3 regions of the Paraburkholderia sp. GAS38 genome follow, and region 2 is predicted to be linked to each of the others. Evidence: riboswitches for the same ligand, from Rfam matches in the RefSeq annotation. Region 2 holds a riboswitch; each other region holds the start of a gene.

Evidence for each region. A riboswitch is a leader RNA that binds a small molecule or an ion and turns the genes downstream of it on or off. The one in region 2 is predicted to bind ZMP and ZTP.
Region 1: another riboswitch for ZMP and ZTP. It lies ahead of P3T42_RS27505 (tetrahydrofolate dehydrogenase/cyclohydrolase catalytic domain-containing protein); the one in region 2 lies ahead of glyA (serine hydroxymethyltransferase).
Region 3: another riboswitch for ZMP and ZTP. It lies ahead of P3T42_RS11555 (LysE family translocator); the one in region 2 lies ahead of glyA (serine hydroxymethyltransferase).

The regions. Positions count from the first base shown of each region.
Region 1 is NZ_JBNDJO010000013.1:229,184-233,940, forward strand. It holds gene cysS (cysteine--tRNA ligase) at 1-1,381, opposite strand, end outside; gene P3T42_RS27505 (tetrahydrofolate dehydrogenase/cyclohydrolase catalytic domain-containing protein) at 1,606-2,481, opposite strand; ZMP/ZTP riboswitch at 2,672-2,754, opposite strand; gene P3T42_RS27510 (ASCH domain-containing protein) at 2,763-3,224, opposite strand; gene P3T42_RS27515 (hypothetical protein) at 3,316-4,757, opposite strand, start outside.
Region 2 is NZ_JBNDJO010000005.1:276,909-281,665, forward strand. It holds gene P3T42_RS14620 (GspH/FimT family pseudopilin) at 1-464, opposite strand, end outside; gene nrdR (transcriptional regulator NrdR) at 616-1,098, opposite strand; gene glyA (serine hydroxymethyltransferase) at 1,105-2,352, opposite strand; ZMP/ZTP riboswitch at 2,528-2,627, opposite strand; gene ydfG (bifunctional NADP-dependent 3-hydroxy acid dehydrogenase/3-hydroxypropionate dehydrogenase YdfG) at 2,998-3,744, shown strand; gene ybgC (tol-pal system-associated acyl-CoA thioesterase) at 3,802-4,281, shown strand; gene tolQ (protein TolQ) at 4,436-4,757, shown strand, end outside.
Region 3 is NZ_JBNDJO010000004.1:259,997-264,753, reverse strand. It holds gene P3T42_RS11565 (YodC family protein) at 508-786, shown strand; gene P3T42_RS11560 (GNAT family N-acetyltransferase) at 846-1,325, opposite strand; gene P3T42_RS11555 (LysE family translocator) at 1,328-1,960, opposite strand; ZMP/ZTP riboswitch at 2,012-2,108, opposite strand; gene P3T42_RS11550 (superinfection immunity protein) at 2,199-2,507, opposite strand; gene P3T42_RS11545 (M20 family metallopeptidase) at 2,745-4,208, shown strand; gene P3T42_RS11540 (malate/lactate/ureidoglycolate dehydrogenase) at 4,257-4,757, shown strand, end outside.

The DNA.
Region 1 (4,757 bases), on a different contig from region 2:
CAGTCCCGGCCAGCGGACTCAAGCGTTGTCCGCCCACACCATCCTCAACCTGCCAACCCGCTGCCTTCAACGTCTCACGCAGCCGGTCTGACTCGGCCCAGTCCTTAGCAGCGCGAGCCCTCTCACGCTGTTGAGCCAGCACGGCCACATCCGCCGGAATCTCGAACGCCTCTGCATGCCAATCGGCGAGCCGCAATCCAAGCACCGGTTCGAAGGCTTCGACCGTCGCCCGACGCGTCTCCACCGGCAGATCGCTTCTCACCACCTCCCACACGACCGCCAGCGCACGCGGCAAATTCAGATCCTGATTGACCTCGGCATTGAAGCGCGCAACGAATCCCGCGTCCACCGTACCGCCCGCAGGCCAGCTCGCATACGCTTTGCGCAGTCTGTCCAATGCAGCTTGCGCGGCATCGAGCGCCTCATGATTGAAACGCAGCTTGCTCCGGTAATGCGCGCTCAAGCAAAGATAGCGGTACGCCAGCGGATCGATCCCACGCTCGGTCAAACTCTGCAGGCGCAGAAAGTCGCCATCCGACTTGGACATCTTGGCGGCATCGAGCGTCAGAAAATGACCGTGCATCCAGAAGTTGGCAAGCCGCGTGCCGTGGCAAGCCTGCGTCTGTGCGATCTCGTTGCTGTGATGCACGGCGATGTGGTCCTCGCCGCCGCAGTGGATGTCGAACCACGGACTCAGGTATTTGGCCGACATCGCCGAGCACTCGATATGCCAGCCCGGAAAACCGCGTCCCCATGGGCTGTCCCATTCCATTTGCCGCGTCGAGTCGGGCGGGCTGAATTTCCACAGCGCAAAGTCGGTCGCGCGCCGCTTCTCGCCGACGGCCACCCGCTTGCCGGCCTGCAAGCCCGCATGATCGAGGCGCGCCAGATAACCGTAGTCGTCCTGGCGACTGGTGTCGAAGTACACGCCGTCGTTGGTCTGATATGTGTAGCCGTTGCGTTCCAGCTCGGCGATGAAGGTGATCTGCTCCGCAATATGGTCCGTCGCGCGGCACCACACGGTGGGTTCCAGCAGGTTGAGTGCTTGCCAGTCGCTCATGAATGCGCGGGTATAGCGTTCGGCAATCTCCCAGGCCGATGCGCCCGTGCGTCGGCTGCCCTTCTCCATCTTGTCTTCGCCTTCATCGGCATCGGAGACGAGATGACCGACATCGGTGATGTTCACGACATGCCGCACCTCGTAGCCGTTTAGCGCGAGCGCACGCCGCAGCACGTCTTCGAACACGTAGGTGCGCAGATTGCCGATATGCGCATGGTCGTACACCGTCGGTCCGCAGCAGTACAGACCCACGTGGCTGGGTTGCAAAGCAGTGAACGGGCGCAGCGCGCGCGACCAGGTGTCGTACAAGGCGAGAGACATCGGCATTTCCGTGGGTTGAGTGTTGGGGGTTAGGGATGCCCAAAAAACAAAAAGGCCACCGGTTTTTCAACAGGTGGCCATCGGGACTTGCTCGGACGTGACGTAACGCGACGCGCTAGACGCAAGCTCCCGCTGGCAGGCTTTGACAGCATGCAGGCATGAAGCAGACGAGTGAGCGGGTAGCGAAGGTCATGGGACGATGCTAACGCGCGTTAATTTTTTGGTCAATCGGTTTGGCCGGTGGGGTGGGCAACCTGCTCGGCGGCATCGACGGTCTGCGCGATAAGCGTCGCAATCGTCATCGGTCCGACGCCGCCGGGCACGGGCGTCACCGCCGCGCAACGGCTTGCCAGTCCGTCGAGATCAATATCGCCGACGCCGCCTGGATGGTAGCCGGCGTCGATCACGACCGCGCCATCTCTGATCCAGTGGTTCGGAATGAACTTCGGCTTGCCCACTGCGCCCACGACAATTTCCGCGCGCCGCACCTCCGCTTCGAGATTCACGGTCTTCGAATGACACAAGGTGACGGTCGCGTTTGCATTCGACAGCATCAGCGCCATCGGCTTGCCCAGAATGGCGCTGCGCCCGACCACCACCGCACGTTTGCCGGCAAGCTCGATCCCATAGTGAGCCAGTAGCCGCATGATGCCGGTGGGCGTGGCGGGGCCGAACGCCGGCTCGCCGAGCGCCATCCGGCCAAAGCCGTGACTCGTCACGCCGTCCACATCCTTGAGGGTCGAGATGTGATCGAAGCAGCGGCGCTCGTCGACCTGAGCCGGCACCGGGTGTTGCAACAAGATCCCATGAACGTCTGGGTCGGCGTTGAGCCGGCCGATCTCGGCGAGGACTTCGTCCGTGGTGCTGCCGGCAGGCAAAGCGACGAGGCGCGAGTCCATGCCGACGCGCCGGCACGCGTTGCCCTTCATCCGCACATAAGTGGCCGAAGCGGGATCGTCGCCGACCAGAATGGTGGCCAGGATCGGCGTGCGTGCGCCGTTGATTGCCTTGAGCGCGGCGACGCGTGCGGACAGGTCGTGTTCGCCCTGGGCTGCAACCGCTTTGCCGTCCAGGATCAGGCATGTCAGAGGGTGGTTCATCGCTCAGCTCCCGGCCGTTGCGGTGTCAAAGCCGCTACGTTGCAGTAGATCAAAACGAAGGTGGGCAAGTACGAGTCCCTGCGGAGGAGGGAATGCCCGCGACAGAGGTACAGCAGAGGGGAATGTAAAAGCTGGCGGAACGGTCAGAGTAGCAATCAGGGCAGTCATTGGAAGTCTCCATAGAGAACGATCAAGATGCCCAGGCGAACGGCGGTGCGGCCTCTACGCTTCCCGATGGTGATCCATCTTTTCTCGCCAGTCGCGCAGGCCCATATGATAACTCACGCCCACGTCTCCACCACCTCAAAGGTCTCGCAGACAAGCGGCATGGTTTCGTCGATCGTGCGGCCAATCTGCGCGCACTCGCGCAAGAAGAAATCCCAGTGCGCCTTGCGCCAATACGCAAGCGAGCGATCGCCCTCGCCTTCACTGGCGGCGAATTCGGCGGACACTTCGTTGAACGGCACGATCTCGACACGCGTGATGCGGTGAATCATCACCGGACGATCGGCATAATCGAGCACGATCCCGATGTCGCCCACCGCGGGAATGTCCTCGCCCTCAAACTCCCACGACCACAGCATGCTGCAGGTGCCGCGCTTGGTCCCCTCGCGGATCAGCGCGATGAGTTCGGCCGAGAGCGCCTCGGAATCGCCGAATCCGACGATTCGGAGTCGGCCCTCCGGAACCTGGATGCCTCGTTGCGACAGCGTTTCGACAAGACTCTCGGGCGTTGGATTCATCTGGATGCTTTGGCAAGCGGGTAACGGAACGTTCGCAGCTTACCTCAAGGCGCGGCGTCCCATCGCACACTCACCGCGCGCTCATCCATCGCTACTGTCCGGTATACCCCACCGGCGCGGTCACATTGCTCTTCATCACCGTCGCATTGGAGGACACCACGTAAATCGGCGATTCCGTCAGCGTCAGGTTCACCACGCCGTTGCTATACGCCACCGAGGACGGATTGCCCATCATGTCGATCACCGTCACATGGCCGCTCGTCCCCGCCGAGTCCACGCTCAGCGCATACGTCGTACTGTAGGTCGAGCTATAGGTGCCCGCCGAGGTCGGCCAGTCCGCATTGTTGTGCGTCCACAGCGCGGTGATCACAGAGCCGCCGTTAAGCTGCTGGAAGGCATAGCCGTAGACCATCGACGGCAAGCCGTTGAGATGCCCGAGTGTCTGCGTGCCGTCGATCACGCGAGTCAGCGCCGCCATCGCCATCGCCTCGGGTTTCGGGCTCAGATTGGTGGCGCCGTATTGACCCTGCGCGTCCACGATGTCGAAGAACGTGCCGTCGCCGACCTCCGCGGGAAAGTCCGAGCCATAGAAGAAGTAGGTCACCTGCGCCCCCTCACCGAGGATGATGAGATGCGCACGTATCGCGACCGCCGCTTGCCCGTACAGTTCGTTGGCGGGCGGATAGCTTGAACCGTACGCCGCGCCCGCGTCGTAGCTGATGCCCAGCTCCGTGGACCACAAGCGCATGTTCGGCTTGAACGTCTGCATTTCGGCGCGTAGCGAGCGCATCTGCTGATCCAGTGCATTTGCGACGTTCGCGGGGTTCGGGTCCGTGTCGTACTGTTCGGGCGGATGCGCCGGATACGTCCCGGCGTTGTAGTAGCCATGCGTGGTCACACCGTCGATGTAACTCCCCAGCCCGAGCGGAACGTAGGTCTGCAGATAACCTTGCGTGCACTGCGTCACGCAATTCCCAGGGAAGGGGTTGGTGGTGCCCATCACCACCGCATTGGCGTCGGTGGAGTGCAGGCCCTTGTAAACCGCCGCATACATGGCCACGAAGTTGGCGGTGGAATCGGCCCATTGCGGTTCCCACGTCACCTGGTAGTAGTCGTATTGCTGATTCGGGAAATAGGCCTGGCGAATCGCCACCGAATCGGTGCCGACGCGCGCCATATAGTTCTGGTAATAGGTCTCGCTCGTGGGCGCATTGGTGTCGTCCTGGTAAGCGCCGGTCGGACTGGCCCATGCCGGGATGCCGTCCAGACGGATCAGCCGCATGATCTTCCCATTCGTATAGAACGGATCGAGGTCGGATAGAGCCGGGGTCCACGTGTTCGCGGCGGTCGGTTCCATCGTGGAGAGCTGACGGTTGTCGATCGTCTGCGAAACCCCGAGGTCCGCCAGCATGGCGCCGTTGTCGTTGAAGCCCTGCATGCCGAAGCGATGCTGCTCCTGATGCGCATAGCTCACAACCGGGATCGTGGCGGACAAATTAGGCAGGATACCGAAGGTTGTGATTCCCGTGGGCC
Region 2 (4,757 bases):
TGCGGTGCGATGTCGAAGCTGCGAAAGCTGCCGATCAACTGCCCCGCGGGCGGTGTGAAGGTAAGGTTGGTCTGCGTCCCGGCAATACTCACTGCCGCGAGTTCGGTTTGCGCGCGCAATACCGTGGACATTCCACCGCGCTCGACCATCACCGCCCAGCCGCACGACCAGTCCGCGACTCCCACGCGGCACGCTTGCCCCGAGGCCAGACAGTGGCGCGCCGCATCGACGCGGCACACCGTCACGCGCACGCCGCGCCGAACCGCCTCGCTGCGGGCGTAGGACAGCGTCGACAGCAGCGCCCGGGCTCGTGCATCGACCTGATCGCGCATGCGCCAGGCAACCAGCGACGGCGTCGCCATCACCGCAGTGACAGCCAGAACGGCGACCACCACTAGCGTTTCGATCAACGTGAAACCGCGGCGACGCACACGCGGCAATTCGGCATCCTGCTTCATCTGCATTCCTTAGCTTCGAAAGAATGCAACCAATTTACTCAGGCAGGAGCGTGTCGACAATCGGCCGAACGGCCAGGTAGCGAGCGTGCGGCGTCACCGGCAACAATGTCGGCGTGACGCATACAGAAAGGGAATACCGATGCTATTACGAGAACAATCAGCGCTTACGGGGCGGCTTGGGCGGCGTGGCCGCACGGCGAAATTCTTCAATGACGTCTTCGAATTCAGACACGTCTTCGAAGCGGCGGTACACCGAGGCAAAACGGACGTAGGCAATCGTGTCGAGCTCGCGCAACTCGTTCATCACGAGTTCGCCAAGACGCTCACTGCGCACTTCGCGTTCGCCACTGCCCAGCAACTGATATTCGATGCGGGCGACCGCCGCGTCGACCGCGTCCGCAGCAACCGGGCGCTTTCTCAGCGCCAGTTGCATGCTCGCGACAATCTTGCGGCGATCGAATTCAGTGCGGCTGCCATCCTTCTTGACGACCGACGGCAACGCCAGCTCGACCCGCTCATACGTCGTGAAACGTTTGTCGCAGGCCGGGCAGCGGCGGCGCCGGCGAATCGCGGCGCCGTCCTCGGATACGCGGGAGTCCACGACCTGCGTATCGTCGTGCCGGCAGAAGGGGCAGCGCATCGTCGCTTACTTGTAGACCGGGAAGCGCTTGGTCAACTCGGAGACCTGCGTGCGGACGCGTTCGATCGTCGCGGCGTCTTCCGGGTTGTCCAGCACGTCGGCGATCAGGTTACCTACCTGCTCGGCTTCCTTCACGCCGAAACCGCGCGTGGTCATGGCAGGCGAGCCCAGGCGCACGCCGCTCGTGACAAACGGCTTTTCCGGATCGTTCGGGATCGCGTTCTTGTTGACCGTGATGTGCGCCGCGCCGAGCGCCGCTTCAGCGGCCTTGCCGGTGATGTGCTTCGCACGCAGGTCGACCAGCATCACGTGGCTTTCGGTGCGGCCCGAAACGATACGCAGACCGCGCTTGACAAGCGTTTCCGCCAGCACGCGAGCGTTATCCACGACCTTTTGCTGGTATTCCTTGAATTCAGGCGACAGCGCTTCCTTGAACGCAACAGCCTTACCGGCAATCACGTGCATCAGCGGACCACCCTGGATGCCCGGGAAGATAGCCGAGTTGATCTGCTTTTCGAACTCGGCCTTCATCAGGATCACGCCGCCGCGCGGACCGCGCAGGCTCTTGTGGGTGGTCGTGGTCACGAAGTCGGAGTGCGGCACCGGGTTCGGATAGACGCCCGCCGCAACGAGACCCGCGTAGTGCGCCATGTCCACCATGAAATAGGCGCCCACCGACTTCGCGATCTTCGACAGACGTTCGAAGTCGATGCGCAGCGCGAACGCCGACGCGCCCGCGACGATCAGCTTCGGCCTATGTTCCTGAGCGAGCTTTTCAGCGGCTTCGTAGTCGATATCTTCCGCTTCGTTCAGGCCGTAGCTGACGACGTTGAACCACTTGCCCGACATGTTCACGGGCGAGCCGTGCGTCAGGTGGCCGCCGTGGGCGAGGCTCATGCCCATGATGGTGTCGCCCGGCTTGAGCATGGCGAAGAACACACCCTGATTCGCCTGCGAACCCGAGTTCGGTTGCACGTTTGCGGCTTCGGCGCCGAACAGTTCCTTCACGCGGTCGATCGCGAGCTGCTCGACGATGTCCACGTACTCGCAACCGCCGTAGTAGCGCTTGCCCGGATAACCTTCGGCGTACTTGTTGGTGAGCTGCGAGCCTTGCGCAGCCATCACGGCCGGGCTCGTGTAGTTTTCCGACGCGATCAGTTCGATGTGATCTTCCTGACGGCGGTTTTCCTGCTCGATCGCCTTCCAGAGTTCGGGATCGACGTTGGCGATGGTGCTTTGGGCTCTATCAAACATACGGGTTCCGTTGAGTGTGTTCAGGTTGACCGGATCTCGCGCCGAATTTCGTGCAGAAAGCGTAGTGGGTACGCGGCGCTGCTGGCGGCTGGGCCAGCCCTGACGTGGCGGATGAAGATGGGCCGCACACGCGAGGCAGGACAGCCACCGGCGGCGCAGATGAATGCGCGCGGATCACGGCTGCCCAGGCGAACGGCAAAACGGCACCCTGCGCTTCACGGTGGGTCGCTCCACCTTGAACCTGTTTGGTTCTATCGCCAGTCACGCAGGGATGAGCGCGTTAGTGTATTGGAAGCGCCCCGAATAGGCAACCGCGTCTCCGCCAGGCTCACGGCCACGGCGCAAACCCCGTTCACGAGCGTCACAGCCGGTCGTCGCATCATCGGCGTCCCGCCCGGAATCGGAGAGGCAGCGGCTCTCGCCAGCCGGTCGCAAACATCTGATGAAAACGGCACACAGGCAGGAGCCGCCGGCGCCCTGCATGCCCACTCCGGTGCGCCCGATCCGGCCACGGTCCGCGCGCCGACCGTCCCCAGCCAGTCCGCCCGCCTGACGGTAGTCCGCTGGGACCAGGGTCATTCTTGCCGCAGCGCCGCAATGGAAGTAGGCTTGGCAACTTTCCCCCCTCCCGACCAGGAAACCGCAATGATCGTCTTCGTCACCGGGGCGTCCGCCGGATTCGGCGCCGCCATCGCCCGCACTTTCGTCAAGGGCGGCCATCGCGTCGTCGCCACCGCGCGCCGCAAGGATCGTTTGCAAGCGCTTGCCGACGAACTAGGCGAGGCCCTTCTGCCGTTCGAACTCGACGTGCGCGACAGCGCCGCCGTCGCGGCCGTGCCCGCCGCGCTGCCGGAAACGTTCGCCGCCATCGACGTGCTGGTCAACAACGCGGGCCTCGCGCTCGGCCTCGAGCCGGCGCAGCGAGCTAACCTCGACGACTGGCGAACCATGATCGACACCAACTGCACCGGACTCGTACAGGTCACCCACGCGCTGCTGCCGGGGATGGTCGAGCGCCAGCGCGGCCACGTGTTCAACCTCGGCTCAGCGGCCGCCAACTGGCCTTACGCGGGCGGCAACGTGTATGGCGCCACCAAGGCATTCGTGCGCCAGTTCAGCCTGAACCTGCGCGCCGATCTGGCCGGCACGCCGCTGCGCGTGACCGACGTCGAACCGGGCCTGTGCGGCGGCACGGAGTTCTCGAACGTACGCTTTCGCGGCGACGACCAGAAGGCTGCTAACGTCTACCAGAACGTGCAGCCGCTGACGGCCGAAGACATCGCCGACGCGATCTACTGGACCGCGACGCGCCCGGCACACGTCAACGTCAACACGATCGAACTGATGCCGGTTGCGCAGTCGTTCGCGGGGCTCTCGGTGCATCGCGGTTGAACGCCTTGAGCCGGAGCGCCGCCCCGAAAATAACGCCGGGGTGTGCGTTCCGGTAAAATGCGCCGCATGAATATGTCCCCCAGCGAGTCCGGCGCCGAAATCGGCTTCACCTGGCCAATTCGCGTGTACTACGAAGATACCGACGCCGGCGGCATCGTGTTCTACGCGAACTATTTGAAGTTTTTCGAGCGGGCGCGCACCGAATGGCTCCGCGCGTGCGGCGTCGAGCAGGATCGCCTCGCGGAAGAGACAGGTGCATTGTTCATCGTACGCAGCACTGCAGTCGACTATCGTGCGCCGGCCCGGCTTGACGATCTCGTGAAAATTGTCAGCCGCCCTGAACGAATTGGCCGCGCGTCGGTCGATTTCTCGCAGGAGGCCTGGCGTGACGGCACGCTGCTTGCTACCGGAAGCATTCGGGTCGGCTGTGTCGACCGGGTAGCGCTGCGTCCTGCCGCCATTCCAGCACAGGTTCTCGCCGCATTGCGGCGCGGGCCGAAGCTTACTGCGCCCAACGTGTCAACGGACAACGCCTGAACATCGTTGTTACGGGGCCAGTGAACTCGTATCGATCAAGCAACACAAAGCATGGTTCGGCCCGCGGTTTGCCGATGCTTCCGGTTTCCCCACGGAAAGCTTCGACGGACCTTGCAGCCGGACGCCCCCTTTCGGGACGTTACAGCGAACCTATATGAACACTACACAAGATCTATCGATCATTTCTCTCGTTCTTAATGCGAGCCTGCTGGCGCAGGCAGTGATGGCACTGTTGCTGTTGCTGTCGCTGCTGTCGTGGACGTTTATCTTCCGCAAGTGGTTTGCGATCCGCCGGGCGCGCGCGCAAACTGAACGCTTCGAACGCGATTTCTGGTCCGGTGGCGACCTGCAGGCGCTGTATCAAAGCGCAGCGAACAACCGTCACACGATCGGCGCACTCGAACGGATCTTCGAATCCGGCATGCGCGAGTTCCTCAAGGGCAAGGAAAAGCGTCTCAACGACCCGGGCCTGATCC
Region 3 (4,757 bases), on a different contig from region 2:
CAACTCGCGGTGCGGCATGCCAGCTAAATCGTGATAACCCCGCACCATTCCCGGTATTGCACTGCACCGCATTAATGCAGCGCTCCCGCAGTACTGGAAATTCATGGGTGATTGGGCTGTTTATGGATGGTTTTGGCAATAATTGATCAGATAAAAACCATTCAAAGATTCAAATGGATTTCAATGTCTGACAAATTATCCTCCGGCATCTTTTACGCTGGGATATTAGCCGTCGCGTAAATTGTTCCCGCGTCAGGCGTCTGGGAGCGGGCCTGAAACCCCATGAAGGATAGGGGTTTCGCCGTATGAGCATTGTTTCACCCAGTGAGCCGATGACCGAATTCCGATTCCCGTCTGCATGAAAACGGTATCAATAAAAATCGCTTGCAGACGGTAAATTCGATTGTTAATCTTGGCAAACTTTAAAATCTTTTGCCAGCCACCTGTCTGAGACAATGGGTTAAAACACGCCAAGGCCACTTCAACGCTTTAGTCCCGGGGATTGATATGCTGACCGCCACCCTCGATACATTCGATACACCAATCGCGCCGCTGAATGTCGGCGATGTGGTTACGCTCAAGTCGGGCGGCCCGCGCATGACGGTCACCTACTTTGGGCCCGTTGCGTTGACGGCGGGTGACTGGGTGGTTTGCCAATGGTTCGACGAGCATGGCGAACTGCGCCAGGAGATGTTCGAGCAGGAGCACGTCCGGCTCGAACCGCGCTCCATCCCGCCAGGCTCAGTCCACGTGGGCCGTTTCGCGCGCGTTGCCCGTCCCGGCTGACATGCGCCGCTCATTCAGCCGCTCGTGCTTGTGCTCGTGCGGCTCACCCGCTTGAGGTCTCACGCCGCCGGGGGCGCGTCTACGGCTTTGGCCATTTCGGTGGTCGGTGCCCAGCCGAGTCCCGCGTAAAGCGGCCGCCCCTTCTCCGTGGCGTGCAGGATCGCATACGGCAAACCCCGCTCGCTAAACGCCACCTCCGCCCGGTCCATCAGCGCGCGTGCTATGCCGCGCTGCCGGTGGCTCGGCTCCACATACACGTTCAGCACGTAGCCACGCCGGTCCTGTTCCGGGTGCAGCGGATGCGGCGGCCAGTCGATTGCCATCAGGCCGATGCCGGCCACCGGCGTGTCGCCGTCGAGCGTGATAAAGCCGAAATACGAACCGTCGGCGAGGCGCGGCTGCAGCCAGCTCCGAAAGGCCGGCGTCATCTGGTCGAGGACGGCCGGCTCGCGGCCGGCCTCACGGAACATCTCATAGCGGTGGCGGCAAATCAGGTCGAGGTCGCCGGCCAGCAGTGGGCGCGTGTGCAGCGTGCCCATGCTTACCGCCGCGCTTCGGTGGCCATGCGCACGGCGAGGCCGGCGAGCACGGTGCCCATCAGCCAGCGCTGCACGAGGATCCACGCGGGCCGCCTGGCGAGAAACACCGCAATCGAACCGGCCATGAGCGCGACCATCGAGTTGACGGTCAGGCTGAGCGCAATCTGCAGCGTCCCCAGCACCAGCGACTGCTCCAGCACATGACCGTGTTGCGGATCGATGAACTGCGGCAGCAGCGACAGATACAGCACCGCAATTTTCGGGTTCAGCAGGTTCGTGACGAAACCCATGGCAAACAGTTTGCGCGGGCTATCGGCCGGCAGGTCGCGCACCTGAAACGGCGAGCGGCCGCCCGGTTTGACGGCTTGCCACGCGAGCCACAGCATATAGAGCGCGCCGCCGAAGCGCAGCGCGTCGTATGCGAACGGCACGGCGAGCAGCAGGGCGGTGATGCCGAGCGCGGCGCTCAACATATAGAAGACGAAGCCGAGCGCCACGCCGCCGAGCGAAATCAGGCCCGCGGTGCGGCCCTGGCAGATCGAGCGCGAGACGAGGTAGAGCATGTTCGGGCCGGGCGTCAGCGCCATTCCGAGCGAGACGAGACCGAAGGTGAGCAGCTTGGCGAGTTCAGGCATGGCGGGGCTCCTTGGAGATTGATGCGGCCGATGTGGCTAAGACAACTGAGGCAGCAATACCCAGGCGCGCGGCGGTTCGCGAGATTGATGTCGCGGTCCGCGTTTCCCGATGGTGATCCATCTTCAAGCGCCAGTTGCGCGGACCGGACGATTATTCCACGCCCGGCGCGAAGCGGGCAAATCGAAGCGCTCATGGGCGACGCCTGCGCGTGCCGCGCGCTTGACGCGCCAGCCGCGCTTACCGGTCGCTCTTGTTGCGGTTCGCGCGGTTCTGCACGCGCTGGATCAGCATCACGGAAAAGCTGCGCATGCGGACCACGCGGCGCGTTTGCTCCACCTCGCTCGCGACGTCCTTCGGTGGGTTGGGCTGCAGCGCCCAATAGAGCGCCGCGAGCCAGCCGAAGCCGGTCCAGCCGAGGCATGCGTTGAACAGGGCGAGCGTCAGCAGATCATGACGTTTGCGCCGGTCGGCGAGAATGGCCGGCAGGAAGTACAACCCCAATGCAATGACTGCGGCTACGGCTTGAACGACCGTGCTGGCGCCCATCGCGGTTCCTCCAGGCGTAAGCGGATTCTTTCAATTGTCGCTCGAATGAGCAATTTGCGCAGTAATGGATGTGCTTTGGATAGGCTTTATTGCGAATCCCAACAGGGTGGACGCCACGCATGGCCTCGGCAGCGCCATGCTGCAGCGCCGCGCGACGGCTTGGCCGAATGGGGGACTTCAGGCCGGCACTGTTGAGGTCTATCATGTGCGTTTTGACCGACCGACCGGACAGCCAACATGATTTCCGACGACACCACCCAGCAAGCCAGGCAGATCAACCACGACACGCTACGCGAGTTTGTCGAGCGCAAGTGGAACGACGAGATCGTGCCGGCGCTGACGGACTATATTGCCGTGCCGGCCAAAAGCCCGGGCTTCGACGCGGACTGGGCCAGGCACGGCTTTATCGACCGCGTGGTGACGGACGCCGCGCAGTGGGCGGAGCAACAGCCGGTCAAAGGCCTGAAGCTGGAAGTAATTCGCCTGCCGGGCCGCACGCCGGTCATCTTCTTCGAGACACCGGCTACGCGCTCGGGCAGTACCGAGACCATCGTGCTGTACGGCCACCTCGACAAGCAGCCTGAATTCGACGGCTGGCGCAACGACCTCGGCCCGTGGACCCCCAAACTCGAAGACGGCAAGCTGTACGGCCGCGGCGGCGCGGATGACGGCTACGCCATCTACGCGAGCCTCACGGCCCTCGCCGCGCTCGACGCACAAGGCGTGGAACGGCCGCGCTGTGTCGGCCTGATCGAAACCTGCGAGGAGTCGGGCAGCTACGATCTGCTGCCGTATGTCGACGCGCTACGCGAGCGGCTCGGCAAAGTGGGGTTGGTGGTGTGCCTCGACTCGGGCGCGGGCAATTACGACCAGTTGTGGCTGACCACCTCGCTGCGCGGTCTGGTGTCGGGCGACCTCGAAGTGCATGTGCTCGACGAAGGCATTCACTCGGGCGGCTATGGCGGCATCACGCCGTCGAGCTTCCGCATCATGCGGCAACTGTTCGACCGTCTTGAAGACGCGTCGAACGGTAATCTGCTGCCAAAGGGTTTCCATGCTCCGATCCCGGCCGACCGTCTGCGCGAAGCAGAGGCGACCGCCCATATTCTGGGTGACGACGTCTGGAAGAAAATCCCCTGGGCATGCGGCCAGGACGGCCGTCAGGTGCTGCCCACCACCACCGATCCGAAAGAGGCGCTGCTCAACTCGACGTGGCGTCCGTCGCTATCGGTGACGGGCGCGGCCGGTTTGCCGGCTATCGCCGATGCCGGCAATGTGCTGCGTCCGCGTACCGCGTTCAAGCTGTCGTTGCGCCTGCCGCCGCTTCTCGATGCAGTCAAGGCGGTTGCGGAGCTGAAAGCGTTGCTCGAGTTCGATCCGCCGTACAACGCCAAGGTCACCTTCAAGCCGGACGCCGGCGCGGCCACCGGCTGGAGTGCGCCGGAGCTGGCGCCGTGGCTCGCAACGGCTCTCAACGACGCATCGCGTCAGCATTACGGCGCGGACTGTGCGTACATGGGGCAGGGCGGCACGATCCCGCTGATGAATGTGCTCAAGGAGGGTTTCCCGCATTCGCAGTTCATGGTGTGCGGCGTGCTTGGACCGAAGTCGAACGCGCACGGCCCGAACGAGTTCCTGCACGTGCCGTATGGCAAGAAGCTGACGGCGGCGGTTGCCGACGTGATCGCCGCGGCGCCTTGAACGGAAGGCGGTGCCGAACCTCAACCTGCTTGCTCACCGATACTGCGAATGAACGAACCTCGCGCTGCCTATCCGTCGCCGCTCAGCATTCCATCCGCAACGCTGCACGACTATGTGCGGGCCATCTGGGAGCAAGCCGGCAGTGCGCCGCGCGAGGCCGAACTGGTCGCCGATCATCTGGTGGCCGCAAATCTCACCGGGCACGATTCGCATGGCGTCGGGATGATTCCGCGCTATGTGGCCTCGCTGCGCGATAACGAACTCAAGCTCAACCTGCATGCGCAGGTGGCGCGCGATGCGGGCGCCGTGCTGAGCATCGACGGCGGCAAAGGCTTCGGCCAGGTGGTCGCCTATGAGGCGATGGAGCACGGCATCGAGCGTGCGAAACGGCTCGGCATCTGCGCGGTCGGGTTGCGCGGCGCGCATCACATTGGCCGCATCGGTCATTGGGCCGAGCAATGCGCGCGTGCCGGGCTCGTTTCGTTTCACTTCGTCAATGTGGCGGGCGATCCGCTCGTGGCGCCTTTTGGCGGCACCGACCGCCGTATC